2 regions of the Brevibacillus sp. M2.1A genome follow, and region 2 is predicted to be linked to the other one. Evidence: riboswitches for the same ligand, from Rfam matches in the RefSeq annotation. Region 2 holds a riboswitch; the other holds the start of a gene.
The links. Region 2 has a riboswitch for S-adenosylmethionine ahead of HP567_RS01340 (MetQ/NlpA family ABC transporter substrate-binding protein). Riboswitches for the same ligand answer to the same signal wherever they lie in the genome.
Positions count from the first base shown of each region.

Region 1: linked by a shared signal. The riboswitch ahead of HP567_RS05240 (methionine ABC transporter ATP-binding protein) and the one ahead of HP567_RS01340 (MetQ/NlpA family ABC transporter substrate-binding protein) in region 2 are both predicted to bind S-adenosylmethionine.

Region 1 is NZ_JABSUY020000001.1:1,059,828-1,067,817, reverse strand. It holds gene HP567_RS05270 (peptide ABC transporter substrate-binding protein) at 1-566, opposite strand, end outside; gene HP567_RS05265 (helix-turn-helix domain-containing protein) at 809-1,612, opposite strand; gene HP567_RS05260 (SRPBCC family protein) at 1,728-2,177, shown strand; gene HP567_RS05255 (peptide ABC transporter substrate-binding protein) at 2,235-3,884, opposite strand; gene HP567_RS05250 (MetQ/NlpA family ABC transporter substrate-binding protein) at 4,073-4,912, opposite strand; gene HP567_RS05245 (methionine ABC transporter permease) at 4,973-5,638, opposite strand; gene HP567_RS05240 (methionine ABC transporter ATP-binding protein) at 5,639-6,652, opposite strand; SAM riboswitch class I at 6,753-6,869, opposite strand; gene HP567_RS05235 (Ger(x)C family spore germination protein) at 6,977-7,990, opposite strand, start outside.
Region 2 is NZ_JABSUY020000001.1:291,734-299,723, forward strand. It holds gene HP567_RS01305 (ABC transporter ATP-binding protein) at 1-760, opposite strand, end outside; gene HP567_RS01310 (ABC transporter permease) at 776-1,564, opposite strand; gene HP567_RS01315 (ABC transporter permease) at 1,570-2,391, opposite strand; gene HP567_RS01320 (nucleoside hydrolase) at 2,418-3,347, opposite strand; gene HP567_RS01325 (ABC transporter substrate-binding protein) at 3,536-4,609, opposite strand; gene HP567_RS01330 (Na-translocating system protein MpsC family protein) at 4,806-5,162, opposite strand; gene HP567_RS01335 (hypothetical protein) at 5,487-5,993, opposite strand; SAM riboswitch class I at 6,288-6,390, shown strand; gene HP567_RS01340 (MetQ/NlpA family ABC transporter substrate-binding protein) at 6,493-7,323, shown strand; gene HP567_RS01345 (methionine ABC transporter ATP-binding protein) at 7,367-7,990, shown strand, end outside.

The sequences.
Region 1 (7,990 bases), 770 kb from region 2:
GCAGTCAGCTCCAAGAAGAATGGTGTTGGGTTCTTCAAAGTTACAACGAGTGTTTTATCGTCTTTCGCTTTTACGCCAACATCATCAGCTTTTGCTTTACCCTTGTTGTATTCTTCTGCATTTTTCAGGTAATACAATTGGTAGGAGTAGTTAGATGCTGTCTTCGGATTGAGCGCTCGCTTCCAAGCGAATTCAAAATCCTTTGCAGTAACTGGATCTCCATTGCTCCATTTGCTGTCACGCAGGGTGAATGTATAAGTAAGGCCATCTTCGGATACGTCAATTTTTTCTGCTACAGATGGATGTGGTTTGCCATCTTCGCCAATACGAGTGAGACCATCAAATGTTGCACGCAGAACCGCACTGGAAGTAGAATCCTCAGCCAATGCAGGGTCAGCAGTTGGTGGCTCGGACATCATGTTCATTCTCAATTCTTTAGGACCACTTGTTTGCTCACCAGCAGGTTTGCTACCTTGCTCGCCTGCTTTCTCGCCGCCGCCACAGCCTGCCAGCGCCGCACTCAGAACCAGAATAGAACTCATTGCTGCAAAAACGCTTTTTTTCACGGTGTTGACCCCCTCTTTTTCTATCGGTAAAGATTCCTTGAAAGCTACTCCACAAATATACTGCATTTTTAGTAATATTGAAGACATTTTAAGTAAAATTAATTATGTTTTATTGAAACATCAAATTCTATTAAAGGAAATAAAAATGGTAGTTTCATCATGATGAAGTATGCCTCGTACATAAAAAATTATGCAGCAAGAAAACAACCCCTCCAGCCAGAAGGCGAAGGGGTTCACTATGATTAAATTTGTGCTCGTCGATACTCGTTCGGCGCTACACCGACGATTGCTCGAAAATCTCGAATGAAGTGAGAGTGATCGTAGTAGCCTAGAGAGGTAGACAGATCCAGCCAATCCTGGACTGTTCCTTGATCAATCTGCTCGGCTGCTTCATGCAATCTGTATCGTTGGATGACCGACTTCGGGCTAACCCCTACATAACGGTCAAACAAGCGCTGCATCGTCCTCATGTTCATACCGGTCAACTGTACCGCATCCTCGACCCTGAGTACGGATCGGTCTGCCTGGATCATCCTGACGATTTCACTGATGCGCGCTACATTCGGGTCAGGCTTTGGCAAATGTTCGAATAGAAAGGCTTCTACCCCTTTCCTCATTTGCTCATCATCTGGCAGGCTTAGCACTTCTTTCTCAAGCGGGTCGGTGGCAACACCAAATACGGCTTCCAGACTCGTAGAAGTTCCGCTCAGCTTTGATATCGGAGCATTCAGAAACGGATAAAAACCTCCGGGCCTGAATTTTACTCCGAACACCTGACCTTGTCCCTCTAAAAGATGCGAGGAAGTCGTGCGGGCTACACCAAAAATACCAGTCGCTCCTTTTTCAAACACCAGATTCACATTGGGATGAGCCAGTACGGTTTGCAAGTAAGGAAGTTCCTTACGCAAATCCCACCGGACGACCCAGTAATGCTGCACGAAGTAGCTGATTTCAGCAGATGGCTCGTATCTGGCCAGCGAAAATTTTTTCTGTCCAATCATGGCATGCAGTACACCCTTTGGGAACTTGGCAGTCTGATTTTCCAAGGTGCGCCTCCTGTCGTGTTTTTACAATACACACTACCGATTTCTTCTTATAGTAAGAGTAGTAGTTGGGAGACTTGATTACAATTCCCAAATGAAAAAATCAGGGGGTAAAACGATGGATCTTCGCTTCGATTTCTACATTGGTGCTACGCCAGAGCAGGTCTGGCATGTCCTTACTTCCGATGAAGGCGTAAAGAGTACTTTCTTTGGCTGTACGATCCGTTCAACTTTTCAAGTAGGCGATGAGATGGCCTACGTTGGTCCGGGAAAAGACGGTGACGACACGGTGCATGTATACGGGAAAATCTTGCAGTTTGAACCTCATCACATTTTCAGTTTCACTGAACATCCTGGTCCTGCCTATTACGAGAATCATGCGGAATTGCAGACTCGCGTCACCATTACCTTAGAGCCGGTTGGCGGCTGCACCAAACTGACACTGATTCAGGATCAATGGACAAAAGACCATCCCTCCCACGCAAGTGCCAGCAGCAATTGGCCAATGATGCTCTCGTCGATCAAGACGTATGCGGAGACAGGCAAGACACTTGATTTTGGCTACTAATACAAAAGAATCCCGAGTCCAGCAATTTCGTTGGCCTCGGGATTTTTGTTCTATTCGTTACTCTGTCATCTCTGCCCACTTCAGGTCGATAAATCCGAGTCCATCCACTTGAACGCCTTTCACCTTGTCACTTTGCACCCACACATCCACATCCGTGAACAGCGGGATTAACGGCATGGCATCCATAAAGATTTGTTCAGCCTCTGCAAATAGTTGCTTGCGTTTCTCTGGGTCAATTTCAACCGATGACTGTTTCAGCAGCTCTTGGTAGCGGGGATCTTCCCAGCCCGTGTCGTTGTTGCCTGTTTTACCATCCCGGAACATTTCCAGGTAGTTCATTGGATCATTAAAGTCTGCATTCCAACCGATACGGCCCATCTCGTAATTGAGTTCGTGCATATCCTGCAAATGAACGGCGGACTCCTTCACCATGATCTTTATATCAATGCCGAGCTTTTGTTTCCATTGGTCCTGAATCGCTTCGGCAATTTTCTTATGTCTATCGCTTGGATTGTAAGACAAGGTGATCGGAGGCAGCGTTGTCATGTTGAGCTCCCTCATGCCTTCTTCCAGCAGCTTTTTCGCTGTTTCTACATCATTATCCTTGAAGTATCCGTCTTTTTTGATAATCATGGATTGCGGCAGCATCCCCATCGTTGGCACCTGTCCGACTTGTGTGATGTTATCTACGATGGTTTGACGATCTACCGAGTATGCCAGTGCTTTACGAATTTTCACATTGCTGAGCGGCCCTTTTGTCGTATTCATCTTGTACCAATACATCGTTGCTTTTGGATGAACAACGAGTTTGCCCGACTCTTTTAGTGACGGAATCGCATCGGTGGGAAGTCCACCGAGCGGCTGGCCTGCCCAATCCAGCTCACCGTTCTCGAACATGGACAGGGCTGTATTATCGTCCTCGATCATCGCAAACTCAATGCGATCGAGCTTTACTACGTCTTTATCCCAGTAGTGCTCATTCTTTTCAAGCACGATCTTGCTCTTGTGCTCCCACGCTGTCATCTTAAATGGACCGTTGCTTACGTGCGTCGCCGCTTCGTTTGCCCATTTCGGATTGGCCTCCACTACTTTTTTGTTAACCGGGTAGTATGTGTAGAAAGCCGTCAGCTCCAGAAAGTAAGGCGTTGGATTCTCCAGCGTGACTTCCAGTGTTTTGTCATCGAGAGCCTTTGCACCGAGTTCGTCGGGTTTCATCTTGCCTTCGTGAATCAGCTTCGCATTTTTAATGTAGTACAGCTGATAGGCATACTCGGCACCAAATGTCTTGCCGAGTGCACGCTTCCATGCATACACGAAGTCATGGGCAGTGACTGGATCTCCATTGCTCCACTTGGAGTCGCGAAGCGTGAACGTATACACCAGTTTGTCATCCGAGAGCTTCACATCGGATGCTACTGAGTTCACTGGCTTAGCATTTGCATCGAAACGCGTCAAGCCATCAAAAGTAGCACGGATGATCGCTCCCGAAGTGGCATCCTTCGCAAGACCGGGGTCCGCTGTCGAAGGCTCACTCACAATGTTCGCCCGAAATACCTGCGGCCTTGCATTTGCAGGCTTTTCAGCTGATGCTGCGGTTCCCTCAGCCGGAGGGGTTGTCGTTGATGGCTGCGTACTCGTCGAACATCCAGCTAACATGCTTCCGGCGACCAGCATCGCGCCAAGAAACAACTTGAGATTTCTATTCATCAGAAAATTCCCCCTTATCTATATTTTCCCACTTCAAACACAATATACTCGACGGGAAATAAGTTGAAAACGGGGACGAGATATATTTAACTAAATTTTATAAAAATTCACTATATTATTAATAAAAATGAAACCCAACCAGCTTTGGAGGCCAGTTGGGTTTCTTTGATTGATCAATTATTTCTTCATTAGAACGCTGGAATAATCGCGCCTTTGTATTCATCTTCAATGAACTTTTTCACTTCAGGTGAGTTCAGTTCTTTTGCCAGCTTTTGAATGGCTTCGGAATCCTTGTTGTCAGGACGAGCTACCAAGAAGTTTGCGTATGGAGAATCTTTATCTTCAATAAACAGAGCGTCTTTCGTTGGAACAAGCTTTGCTTCCAGCGCGTAGTTCGTATTGATCAACGCCAGATCTACTTCTTCCAGAACGCGCGGCAGCATTGCTGCTTCTACTTCTTTGAATTTCAGGTTTTTCTTGTTCTCAACAACGTCTTTCACTGTACCGCTGATGCCAGCGCCTTCTTTCAGTTTGATCACGCCGTTTTTCTCCAAGAGTGCGAGTGCGCGACCGCTGTTTGTTGGGTCGTTTGGCAGCGCGATTGTTGCGCCATCAGCTAATTCGTCAACAGATTTTATTTTTTTGCTGTAAGCTCCGAATGGCTCAATGTGTACAGGCACTACTGGCACCAGGTTCATGTTTTGTCCTTTATTGAAATCTTCCAAGTAAGGCTTGTGCTGGAAGAAGTTTGCGTCGAGTTGTTTTTCGTTCACTTGAACGTTAGGCTGTACGTAATCAGTGAACTCTTGGACTTCCAGGTTCACGCCTTGTTCTTTCAGTTTTGGTTGAATAAATTTCAAGATTGCTGCATGTGGAACGGGAGAAGCGCCTACCTTCAATGTTACTTCCTTTTGTCCGCCTTGTGCGCCGCCTTCAGCTGGAGCAGGTGCTGTTTCCGTTTTGCCTCCGCAAGCTGCCAAAGAAAATGCCAATACAGTAGAAAGTACAGATACGACTAGCTTTTTCATGAATGATTTCCCCCTTGCATGTATTTCATCTTATTTTTTGAAAATCTATATGGAAAGATCCTATTTGCGGCTGAATTTCAGAACCAGACGGTCCCCCAGCGATTGTAAGATCTGTACCATCACCAGCAAAATAACAACAGTCACAATCATGACATCGGTTTGGAAACGCTGATAACCGTATCGGATCGCCAAGTCACCCAAACCACCGCCGCCAATTACCCCAGACATTGCCGTGTAGGAGACCAGTGTTACCGTCGTGATCGTAATACCTGCGATCAGACCTGACCTAGACTCTGGCAAAAGGACATTCCAGACGATCTGCCAATTGGAAGCACCCATAGATTGTGCGGCCTCGATCACGCCTTTATCAATCTCACGCAGAGAGGTTTCCACCAAACGTGCGAAAAATGGAGCGGCCCCAAACACGAGCGGCGGAATGGCACCCAGTACACCGAGTGAGGTTCCTACGAGCATTTTCGTCACAGGAATCAGCAAGATCATCAAAATGATAAATGGTACCGAGCGCAATACGTTGACAACGAATGATGCGATCGTATAAAAAGTGCGGTTTTGCAAAAGCTGTCCGCGAGAAGTCAAAAACAGAATGATGCCCAACGGCAAACCAATCAGGACGGTAAACAGGGTGGAAAAGCCAAGCATCGTGAGCGTGTCCATCGTACCTTCGCCGATTTCAGCCCAATCCACATTTTCGAATGTCCAGTCCATTTATATCACCTCTACTTCCAAGCCACGTTGGCGCAGCGTCTCGATGGTCTTTTGATTCTGTGCGACATCGCCTTCCAGCTCGATCACCAACTGACCATACGGCGTATCTTTCATGCGGGAGATTGTTCCCTGCAAAATACTGAACACCGTACCGGTCTCTTGCATCGTTTGGAACAGGATCGGCTGGTACGTTTTTTCTCCGAGGAAGGTGACACGAGCAATCGTGCGGTTCCCCGAGGCTTTTTCGTGCTCGACTGCTTCGCGCAGCTCTGTAGAATCTGCTACTTGTTCCACGAATTCTTGTGTTGTTGGATGCTTCGGACGAAGGAATACATCCAGTACGTTACCCGACTCGACGATCTTTCCTCCATCAATCACGCCGACACGATCACAAATAGAGCGAATGACGTGCATCTCGTGAGTAATCAACACTATGGTCAAGCCCAGCTTGCGGTTGATGTCCAAGAGCAGTCCCAGAATGGAGTTCGTCGTCTGCGGATCGAGAGCCGATGTAGCTTCGTCACAGAGCAGCACTTTTGGATCATTCGCGAGCGCACGGGCGATCCCGACACGCTGCTTCTGTCCGCCAGACAGCTGGGACGGATATTTGTCCTTATGTGCCTCCAAGCCCACCAGCTTCAGCAGTTCGTTTACTTTCTTATCAATCTCTGCCTTTGGACGCTTTGCCAGCTTGAGCGGAAAAGCGACATTTTCGCCGACTGTCGAAGAAGACAGCAAGTTGAAGTGCTGAAAAATCATGCCGATTGAGCGGCGCTTTTCTTGCAGCTTCCCTTCATCCAGCTTTGTCAAATCGACGCCGTCCACAATAACTTCCCCTGAAGTTGGGCGCTCTAGCAAATTGATGCATCGGATCAATGTACTTTTCCCGGCACCCGAATGTCCAATGATCCCGTAAATTTCGCCTTGCTCTATGGAAAGGTCGATCCCCGTTAACGCTGGGATGGTTTTACCTTGAACTTGATAGCTTTTATGCAAATGACGCAGTTGGATCAACGCATCCACCTCCCGACCATAATCTTGATAAAAATATGAAAACCCCTTTTTCATAAACGAAAAAGGGGCTGCAACGCAATGTATACGTTCGCATCCACCCTTCTCATCTACACAAGATCCAAACAATCCTGTAGGAATTGGCACCGCGACGTTCATTCGAAAATGAACCGGCTGCCGGGCTTCATAGGGCCTGTCCCTCCGCCTCTCTTGATAAGAAAGATATCTACGTATATTATGTTCGTTTTTTCTATTTCTTGATGATACAAAACGGATTATATCCTTTTTGAAAATATCACGTCAATAGTAATAGCAGGAAAAAGTTTTTTAATCCATGACGCCGTTGCGTATTATGGTCGACTTTACGTGAAAGTGAAATGTCGCATCTTTGAACATCTTTCTCCATTCGGCCTGCGTCATATTTGCCTTCCCTCTTCTATTTGAACGATACACGATCCCGAACCCAGCTGGATCGACATTGAGGTCCTGCAATTTGTGGACTACTTTCTGCAGTTCTTTTCCGAGCTCTTCTTCCAGTGCATGTTCCATGATTTTCATCAACCTTGCATTCTCTAGCTTCAGCGGGAGGGTTAATTCCAAAATCCGCGCATTTAATCGGATGTAAATATCAAAGATCGGGGGAGATACTTGGGTCAGCTCGATTTTTGAATGGCTGGAAATCGTATCAAAGACAAGCTGCACACGATCATTTTTACTTCCGTGATTCTTGTGCACCTCGCCAAAAATATGAGCAGGGACAGAAGTATCGTAGCTCCCAATCCTGAATTTGCCATGCATGAGCTTGATTAAAAAGGCTTCCTTTGGTGTGATCCACCCTACATAACGCTCCCCTTGAAATAATGCGATACCCTTGATTTGCAGCTCATTTCCCTTTTTTGCAATAAACGGCATGATCGGGTCGATTCCTTTGTCATAATAAGCTCGAAAAAACTCATGCATGGTGGAAGACGGAATTTTTTCCCCTTCAATATTTTGCTCAATCATACGGTATAGATAGATTCCGATATTCCCTGCTTCAGAATAGGGATACGTTAACATATCATATGTTTCGCCTTCGAAAAGGCAAAGATAAACCCTGCTGGAAATAGAGGAATCCCGATACAACGTGTCAACGATACTGCCAAGTCCACGCTTTGCCAATTTTTCACTGTAGAGTGCGACACGTATTTGCCCACCCAATACTCTTTTATCTGATTGTAAATTGATCCGATCCCGAATTCCCTTGCTGGTTTCACCGGTGGCTGAAAAAACTTGTATCTTTTCTTTCGCCTCCGGATTAATGGAGGGCATGATTGCTGTCCCCCGAATGTTTCCATCCTT
Region 2 (7,990 bases):
GGCCGATTTCTCCGTTCTGCTCGGTGCGCTCCGTGAAGTCGATGAAGTTGGTAAAACCAATAAAGCGAGCGATAAACTCAGTCTTTGGATATTTGAAAATGGTGGCTGGATCGTCGAGCTGTTCGATCACACCCTTGTTCATGATCGCCACCTGGTCAGAAATGGAGAAGCACTCCTCCTGGTCATGCGATACGTACACAGTCGTAATTCCCAGCTCCTGCTGAATACGACGGATTTCTACGCGCATGTTGATCCGCAGGTTGGCATCGAGGTTACTGAGCGGCTCATCGAACAGCAGCAGGTCAGGCTGAATCACCAGTGCTCGCGCAATCGCCACGCGCTGTCTTTGACCACCGGATAGCTCCTTCGGGAAACGCTTTTCGTAGCCGCCGAGACTCACGACTTCGAGAATTTGCTGCACCCTGGTCTTTACCTCTGTTTCATTGACCTTGCGCAGGCGCAAACCGAACGCCACGTTATCGAAAACAGAAAGGTGCGGAAACAGCGCATAGCTCTGGAACACAAACCCGAAGTTGCGTTTGTTTACCGGAACGCGCGTATAATCTTTTCCTTCAAACATGAATCGTCCATCTTTTGCTTCCAGAAAACCCGCAATCAAACGCAGCGTCGTCGTCTTTCCGCAACCGCTCGGACCAAGCAAAGAGATGAGCTGTCCTTTTTCGATATTGAGATTGAAGTTTTGCAATATATATTGATTGTCATAGGCAACCGATACGTTTTCCAGCGTGAGCAATGCCATGAGTTGATGCCTCCGTTATCGTTTTGTAAAGTAGGAAAGCCCCATCAGACGTTCAATGATGAACATGAGAATAGCCGTAAAAATCATGAGCAGCACGGAAATCGCGGCGATCGTCGGATCGAAGTTGTTTTCTACGTACGTCAGCATCTGGATCGGCAGCGTGCTTACCCCTGGTCCCGTCATGAAAACAGAGATATCTACGTTGTTGAACGACTCCAGAAAAGCGATCAGAATCGCAGCAATAATCCCGGAGCGAATATTCGGCAAGACGACTTTGAAAAAGGTTTCGAGACGACCTGCCCCAAGGCTTAACGCCGCTTCTTCAATAGCGAAGTCAAAGTTGGACAAGGAAGATGCAATGACGCGAATGATAAACGGAAGCATCAGCACCGTATGACCGATGAGAAGTCCCGCATAGATCGGCAAATGGTATACGACAATGACGTATTTCAGCATGGCAAAACCCATCACGATACCCGGAATCAGGACAGGTGAGATGAAAATGCCATTCAAAATGCCCTTGCCGCGAAAATCAAAGCGACTGAGTGCATAAGCTGCCGGAATCCCCAACAAGAGCGCCAAGAGATTTCCCAGCAAAGAAACGAACATCGACGTCTTGAACGTCGTCATGAACATCTCTACCTCAAAAATGTTTTCGTACCACCGCCAGGAAAAACCCTCCGGCGGAAACTTCAAGACGCTCCCCGGCTCAAACGACGTAAAAGAAATGATAATGAGTGGCCCTAGCAAAAACAGAAAGACGAGAGAGGTAAACAGGGCCAACCCGCGATTTTTCTCCTGCATAGCTTCTACCCCTTCGGATTTAATTTCGTCGCCAGCTTGTTCATAAAATAGATGACGACAAATGTTATGACAATCATGATCGTGGCAATGACAGATGCCAAATGCCAGTCATTGAGCGTAATCGCATTTTGATACAGGAACGTGGAGATGACCCGCTGTTTTCCACCCAGCAAGGCCGGCGTGGTGTAGGCGGTCAGGCTTCCGACAAACACGAGAATGCTACCGATGATGAGTCCTGGCACACTAAGTGGCACAATGACCTTCCAGAAGGCCGTCAACTTGGAAGCACCCAAGCTTTCCGCCGCCTTCAGCAAATCTGGGTCGATGTTTTCCATCACCCCTACCAGCGTAATAATGATCAGCGGCAGGAACAGATGAATCAAACCAATCATCATCGCAGTCGGCGTATACAATATTTCCAACGGCTTATCGATGAGCCCGATGGCAAGCAGCGAGCTGTTCAATAAGCCCTTTTTTCCGAGAATAATCATCCAAGAGAACGACCGCACGACAGAGCTGGTCAGCAAAGGAAAAATCGCCAATGCCAGCAGGATGCCTTTTTTGCGTGGGCCAAGCTTGGAAATGTAGTACGCGGCAGGAAAACCGATCAGAACACACGCAATCGTCGTGACCAGACTGACCTGCAACGTTGTCAGCATAATTTTCAGGAAGTACGCGTCGGTAAGAAATTGGAGATAGCCTTGGATCGTAAAGCTACCATCCTGATAAAAGGTGGACGCAATCGTCATCACGATCGGAATGACCATGAACAGCGTCAAAAACAGCACACCCGGCAACAGCAATAAATAAAGACCCGTTTTTCTCATCTGATTAACTCCTGTTCACGGTATCGTCAGGCTTTCAATGCGCCGAGAAAACGCGCAAAGAACGCATCTGCATCTACGTCCAGACAGACGTTTATGTTCGGTTCTTTTTTCAGGCGGTTTTGAAAGTCGCAAACCGTTTGCCCATCACACAGCTCACTTCTCGTTTCGATATCTACATATAACTTCTGCGTCTTCACCAGCTTCGGATCGAGTGCGACTGCGACAGCCAATGGATCATGCATGGCGCACGCATAAATGCCATTTCGTTGAAAATAACGATGGAGGTAATCAGACGTACTCTGTCTCACGTACTCGCCCATCGGTGTATCTCCCAGCTCACGAATGTGCTCCTCGTTCAGCAGCACTCTTCGCGTCACATCCAGTCCAACCATCGTCAATTGCGGGAATCCGGCATGAAATACGACCTTCGCTGCCTCTGGATCGACGTACATGTTGTACTCCGCAACTGGCGTCACATTGCCATGCTCGCGGACAACCCCACCCATGAAAATGACTTCCTTGACGTGTTGAACAAGCTCCGGGCATTTTTTCACCGCCAAAGCCAAATTGGTCAGCGGCCCCGTCATGATGAGCGTAATCTCGCCGGATTGAGCAAGTACGTTTTCCACGATGAAATCAGGGCCAAAGCCAGCTGTCGGTTCCTTGTAAATCGGAACTCCGGCAAGGGCTCCTCCCAAACCATCCTCACCATGTACGGCATGCTCGAAAAACAACGGTCGCAGCAGCGGTTCAGATGCTCCACAGACAACAGGGATTTGCTCGCCGACTTGCAAGAAATCGAGAATTTTGCACGTGTTTTCTGTTGCTTTTCGCAACGACACGTTGCCATTCACCGTAGTAATGCCAATCAGATCGAATTGCTCGCTCTTCACAGCGAGAATAATGCCAAGCGCATCATCAATGCCCGTATCCACGTCAAGAATGATCTTTTGCACGAATGGTCCTCCTCACGTTCATTCCTCATAAGAAAACTTCTATCTAAGCCAATTCAACGTGGAGCGACCGCGTTTTAGCGGAATGTTTACATGCGCTCCAGAATTTATTTTATAAATTCCTATACGTTGAAAAACGAGGGTATATCCGATATTGTCTATACCCTCGCCCTTTGTTTTTCTATCGTTCGTTATTGCGTGATTTCACGATTCCAACGGTCAATCCATGCTTTGGAGTGCTCGTTCACGAATTTCATATCCAGCATTTTCAGCTTGCTTACGGTTGCTTCCCCGTACGTTACGCCTTTTGCTTCTTCTTCTGTCAGTTGAACCGTTTTGTTTACAGGAGAATCGATTTTTGCCTTTGCTGTTTTCTCCTGAACTTCCTTGCTCAGCTGGTAGTTGATGAAGTCTTCTGCGAGTGCTTTGTTTTTCGAGCCTTTTACGATGTTAACCGTATTCATGACTGCATATCCGCCGCTTGCAGGTTGTACGAAAACAGCTTCTGGAACAGCGGCTTTGATGTCTTTGAAGTACATTTCCATAATAGGTCCTACGCCGATTTCTTCTTGTCCAAACATGTTCACGTATTCGGAAGTCTTATCGTAGAACTTCACGACACTTTTGTTGACTTCTTTCATTTTCGCGAAGGCTTGATCCTCGTTGAATTCCTTGCTGCCCGCGACCGCAGAAGCACTGTCGAGAACCATCGGGCCTGTCGTGGAAGTAATGCTTGGCAGTGTCAGCTTGCCTGTCAGCTCAGGGTTCCACAGATCTTTCCAATCTTTGATTTCGGTTTTTACGAGCTTTGGATTGTAGGCAATCCCGAATTGGCCAATCGTGTAAGCTGGACCGTATTCCTCGCCCAGTGGTGCTTTGGCGATGTCGTAGATTTGATCCAGGTTCGGGATTCGGCTGCGGTCGATTTTTTCAAATGCGCCACTCTCAATCCCTTGCTGTGCATAGTAGTCAGAGAGGTAGATCAAGTCTACATCGGAGCTTCCTTGGCGAATTTTGTTCAGACGCTCTGCGTTGTTCCCGATTTCCAGTACGATTTTCACGTTATGTTCTTTTTCAAACGGCTCATATACTTCTTTGCGGAAAAAGTCTTCGGAGAAGCCCCATGTGGAGATGACCAGCTTTTGTGGCTCGCCCTTGGCTTCACCGCCAGCTCCTCCCGCTTGTGGTTGATCATTGCTGCCACAGCCAGCGAGAGCCAGTGACATCATAGAGAAAGACAGGATTCCAGCAAGTAATTTTTTCATCGTAATTCTCCTCCAGTTGGGTTCAATTGATGACAAAATATGGTGATACAATAAAAAGAAAAGTACCCTTGATTAGAACGTATCATTCTAAACAAGAGCACTTTTCTTCGTAAACAAAGAGAAGTGACACCCGTTTTACGCAAAGTCTACGGTCTCCCCTTAAGATAGATCAAAAGAGAAAATCCGAACGATTGCGTCAGGTATTCAGTTCTGATTCAGCTAAAATAACATTCGTGATCGCCCACTGCGTAGGCGCATCATAGTCCCTCAGCACGGCTTCCAACGGCAACCCCATCTCTTCTTCCAGTCGTTCTCTCAGTTTCTTCTTATAAAGAAGGGACATGCGAAAATCGACTTCGAGCTTGAGGGCCGGCGCTTCTCCTTCCAACGCTTGTGAGCGCGGAGAGCGACGATGCTTGGCTTGGAACGTAATCATCTGGTTTTCAATCGTGACTCGGAGCAAAGTCGTTCCAAATCCGAACAACTCTTTTGCTATCTCATTATAGATGGCAGACAGCTTTTTTCTGGTTTCATTGGAGTCCACGAGAGTCATGTCATCACCTGCGATAGCTGGCATAGAGTTCATTCGCTCTCATTATACAAATGATTTTTCGATTCTTCAATAGAATATTCGTATTTAGATCAATTTCATATAATTGCGTGAATTGCTCTGCCGCGATTTACCGGACAGGGGACTATGCGATACCTTCTGCCCCTCCCCCCTTTCAGGGTGGGCAGTTCTCTCGTGGTCTGTCAGAAAATTAAATTTCAGATTTTTCTATCCCCACTTGGAGGCGAGTACAACGCCAAAAAACATCTCGATTCACCATAAACAGTGAACCGAGATGTTTTTTCGTTTTTGGTATTTTGTTATGTGTTACAGCTCATTCTGGTGTTGTGCTATTTTTACTGCAACTTTACCTTCCATGTTCTCATCTGACGAAAGCGAAACTGTATGCGAACCAGTTCCCCATGGCGAGCTACTTATTTCAATTTTTTGATTACCATAAGGTGGTACTCTAAAGAACATTTTCTGACTACCGGATGAATCAGTAACGGACACTTTGATCTCGTAGGTTCCACTATTATATACCCACACTTTAACCCAACCATAGCCCTCTGGAATATTAAAATTTTTGGAATCCGTTTTGGCATTCTTAATTGGCACGTCATCAATCGGTCTTTCAGATCCCATAGGTTCCAATAACTTCAAATAAGATTTTGCGGAATTATCCTGATATTTAACCTGATTAACCTTAACGTTACTCTCCGGATATTTTTCTTTTACAACTGCATCATGTGATGATGCCATAGCACTAGATCCAATAGATAGACTGCTAAGTAAAAGAGCTGCTGCAATTGTACCTTTAACAGATCTTTTCATAATAATCCTCCATTACTAGTAATTTGGAATTATCTTCCTATTAAGTATGTTACATGGTAATAAATGGAAAATCAAGAATTTATATGGAAAATATTTGAAAAACAATAGACTCTCATCCCGCCCGATTGGTGGTTGTACAGGAGTAATGCGAAAGGAAGGTAGAATCACCACATTTTTCGCAAATATCGCATTCATTTGAAAAAAACTTTGACATCCATGTTGGTGCAAGATATAATCCAACTATTCGAATAAGGATTAGCGATTTTATCTTTCGTTAAAATTTCATAGCACATTCTCTTATGAAGAGAGGTTGAGGGACTGGCCCTATGACACCTCGGCAACCTATCGCAAACGATATGGTGCCAAATCCAGCGGAATTTATTCCGACAGATAAGAGAGGTATTGTTGCAGTGTGTTTACATACTCGCAGTTTTCGCCTCTTCTGTCGGAAGAGGCTTTTTTCGTTTCCATCTTACATCCAGAGAAAAGGGGTATTTTCATGAAAAAGACTGGTCTACTGCTCACTACACTGCTGCTCGCTGCATCGCTCGTAACGGCTTGCGGTGGTAAACAAGAAGCTGCGCCTGCTAACGGTGGCACTGCTGCTGAACAAACCTCACTCAAGGTCGGCGTCACTGGCGGCCCGCACGAAGAGATTCTCAACAAAGTAAAAGAAGTCGCCAAAGGCAAAGGACTCGACGTCGAAGTCGTCGTTTTCAACGATTACGTACAGCCGAACCAAGCTCTCGATAAAGGAAATCTCGATGTAAACAGCTTCCAAACCATTCCGTTCTTGGCGAAGTTCAATCAGGATCACAAAACAAAGATCGTCGAGGTCGGAAAAACCGTGACGTATCCAATGGGTCTTTACTCCACCAAGCATAAAAAAGTCGAGGATATCCCGGCAGGCGGTGTTGTCGGCATTCAAAACGACCCGACCAACCGAGCACGCGCCTTGCTGCTCTATCAGGCAGCTGGCTTGATTAAGCTCAAGGATGGCGTGGGTGACAACGCAACACCATTGGACATCGTGGAAAATCCGAAAAATTTGCAATTCAAAGAGCTGGAGGCTGCTTTCCTGGCACGCTCGCTGAGCAACGTAGAGGTTGCTTCGATTAATACGAATTTCGCAATGGAAGCTGGCTACTCTCCGAAAAAAGACGCGATCTTCGCTGAGAAGGCTGACTCTCCGTACGTGAACATCTTGGCAGTCAACGAAACCAACAAAGACAACCCTGCCGTCAAAAAGCTGGTGGACATCTACCGCTCGGAAGAAGTGAAAAAATTCATCGACGAGCGTTTTGAAGGAGCTGTACTGCCGTCCTGGTAAGATCGACGCCAGGAACATCAAGAACCCACAAGGAGAACTCGTTATGATACAGCTAACCGATATTCATAAGTCGTATCAAGTAGGAAACAAGCAGGTAAAAGCATTGAAGGGCGTATCCCTGCAGGTGGAAAAAGGGCAAATCTACGGGGTGATCGGCTTTAGCGGAGCGGGGAAAAGCACCCTGCTCCGTACCATCAACCTGTTGGAGAAGCCAACTAGCGGTTCTGTGATCGTCAATGGCCAGAACATGCTGACCCTCAAGGAAAAAGAGCTGCGGCAAGCTCGCAAAAAGATCGGGATTATTTTTCAACACTTCAACCTGCTCTCTTCCTATAATGTCTTTGACAATGTGGCGGAAATCTTGCGGATGAATCGCGTCCCCAAAGATGTCATTAAGCGCAAGGTAGAAGACCTTCTCGGCTTGGTTGGCTTGTCTGATAAAGCAAACGCTTATCCTTCTCAGCTATCCGGTGGACAAAAGCAACGGGTGGGCATCGCTCGTGCGCTTGCGACTGATCCGGAAATCCTGCTCTGCGACGAAGCGACTTCCGCTCTCGACCCGCAGACGACCGAATCGATTCTCGAGCTGTTGCTCGACATCAATCGAAAGTTTAACCTGACTATCGTGCTGATTACACATGAAATGCAGGTCATCAAAAAAATCTGC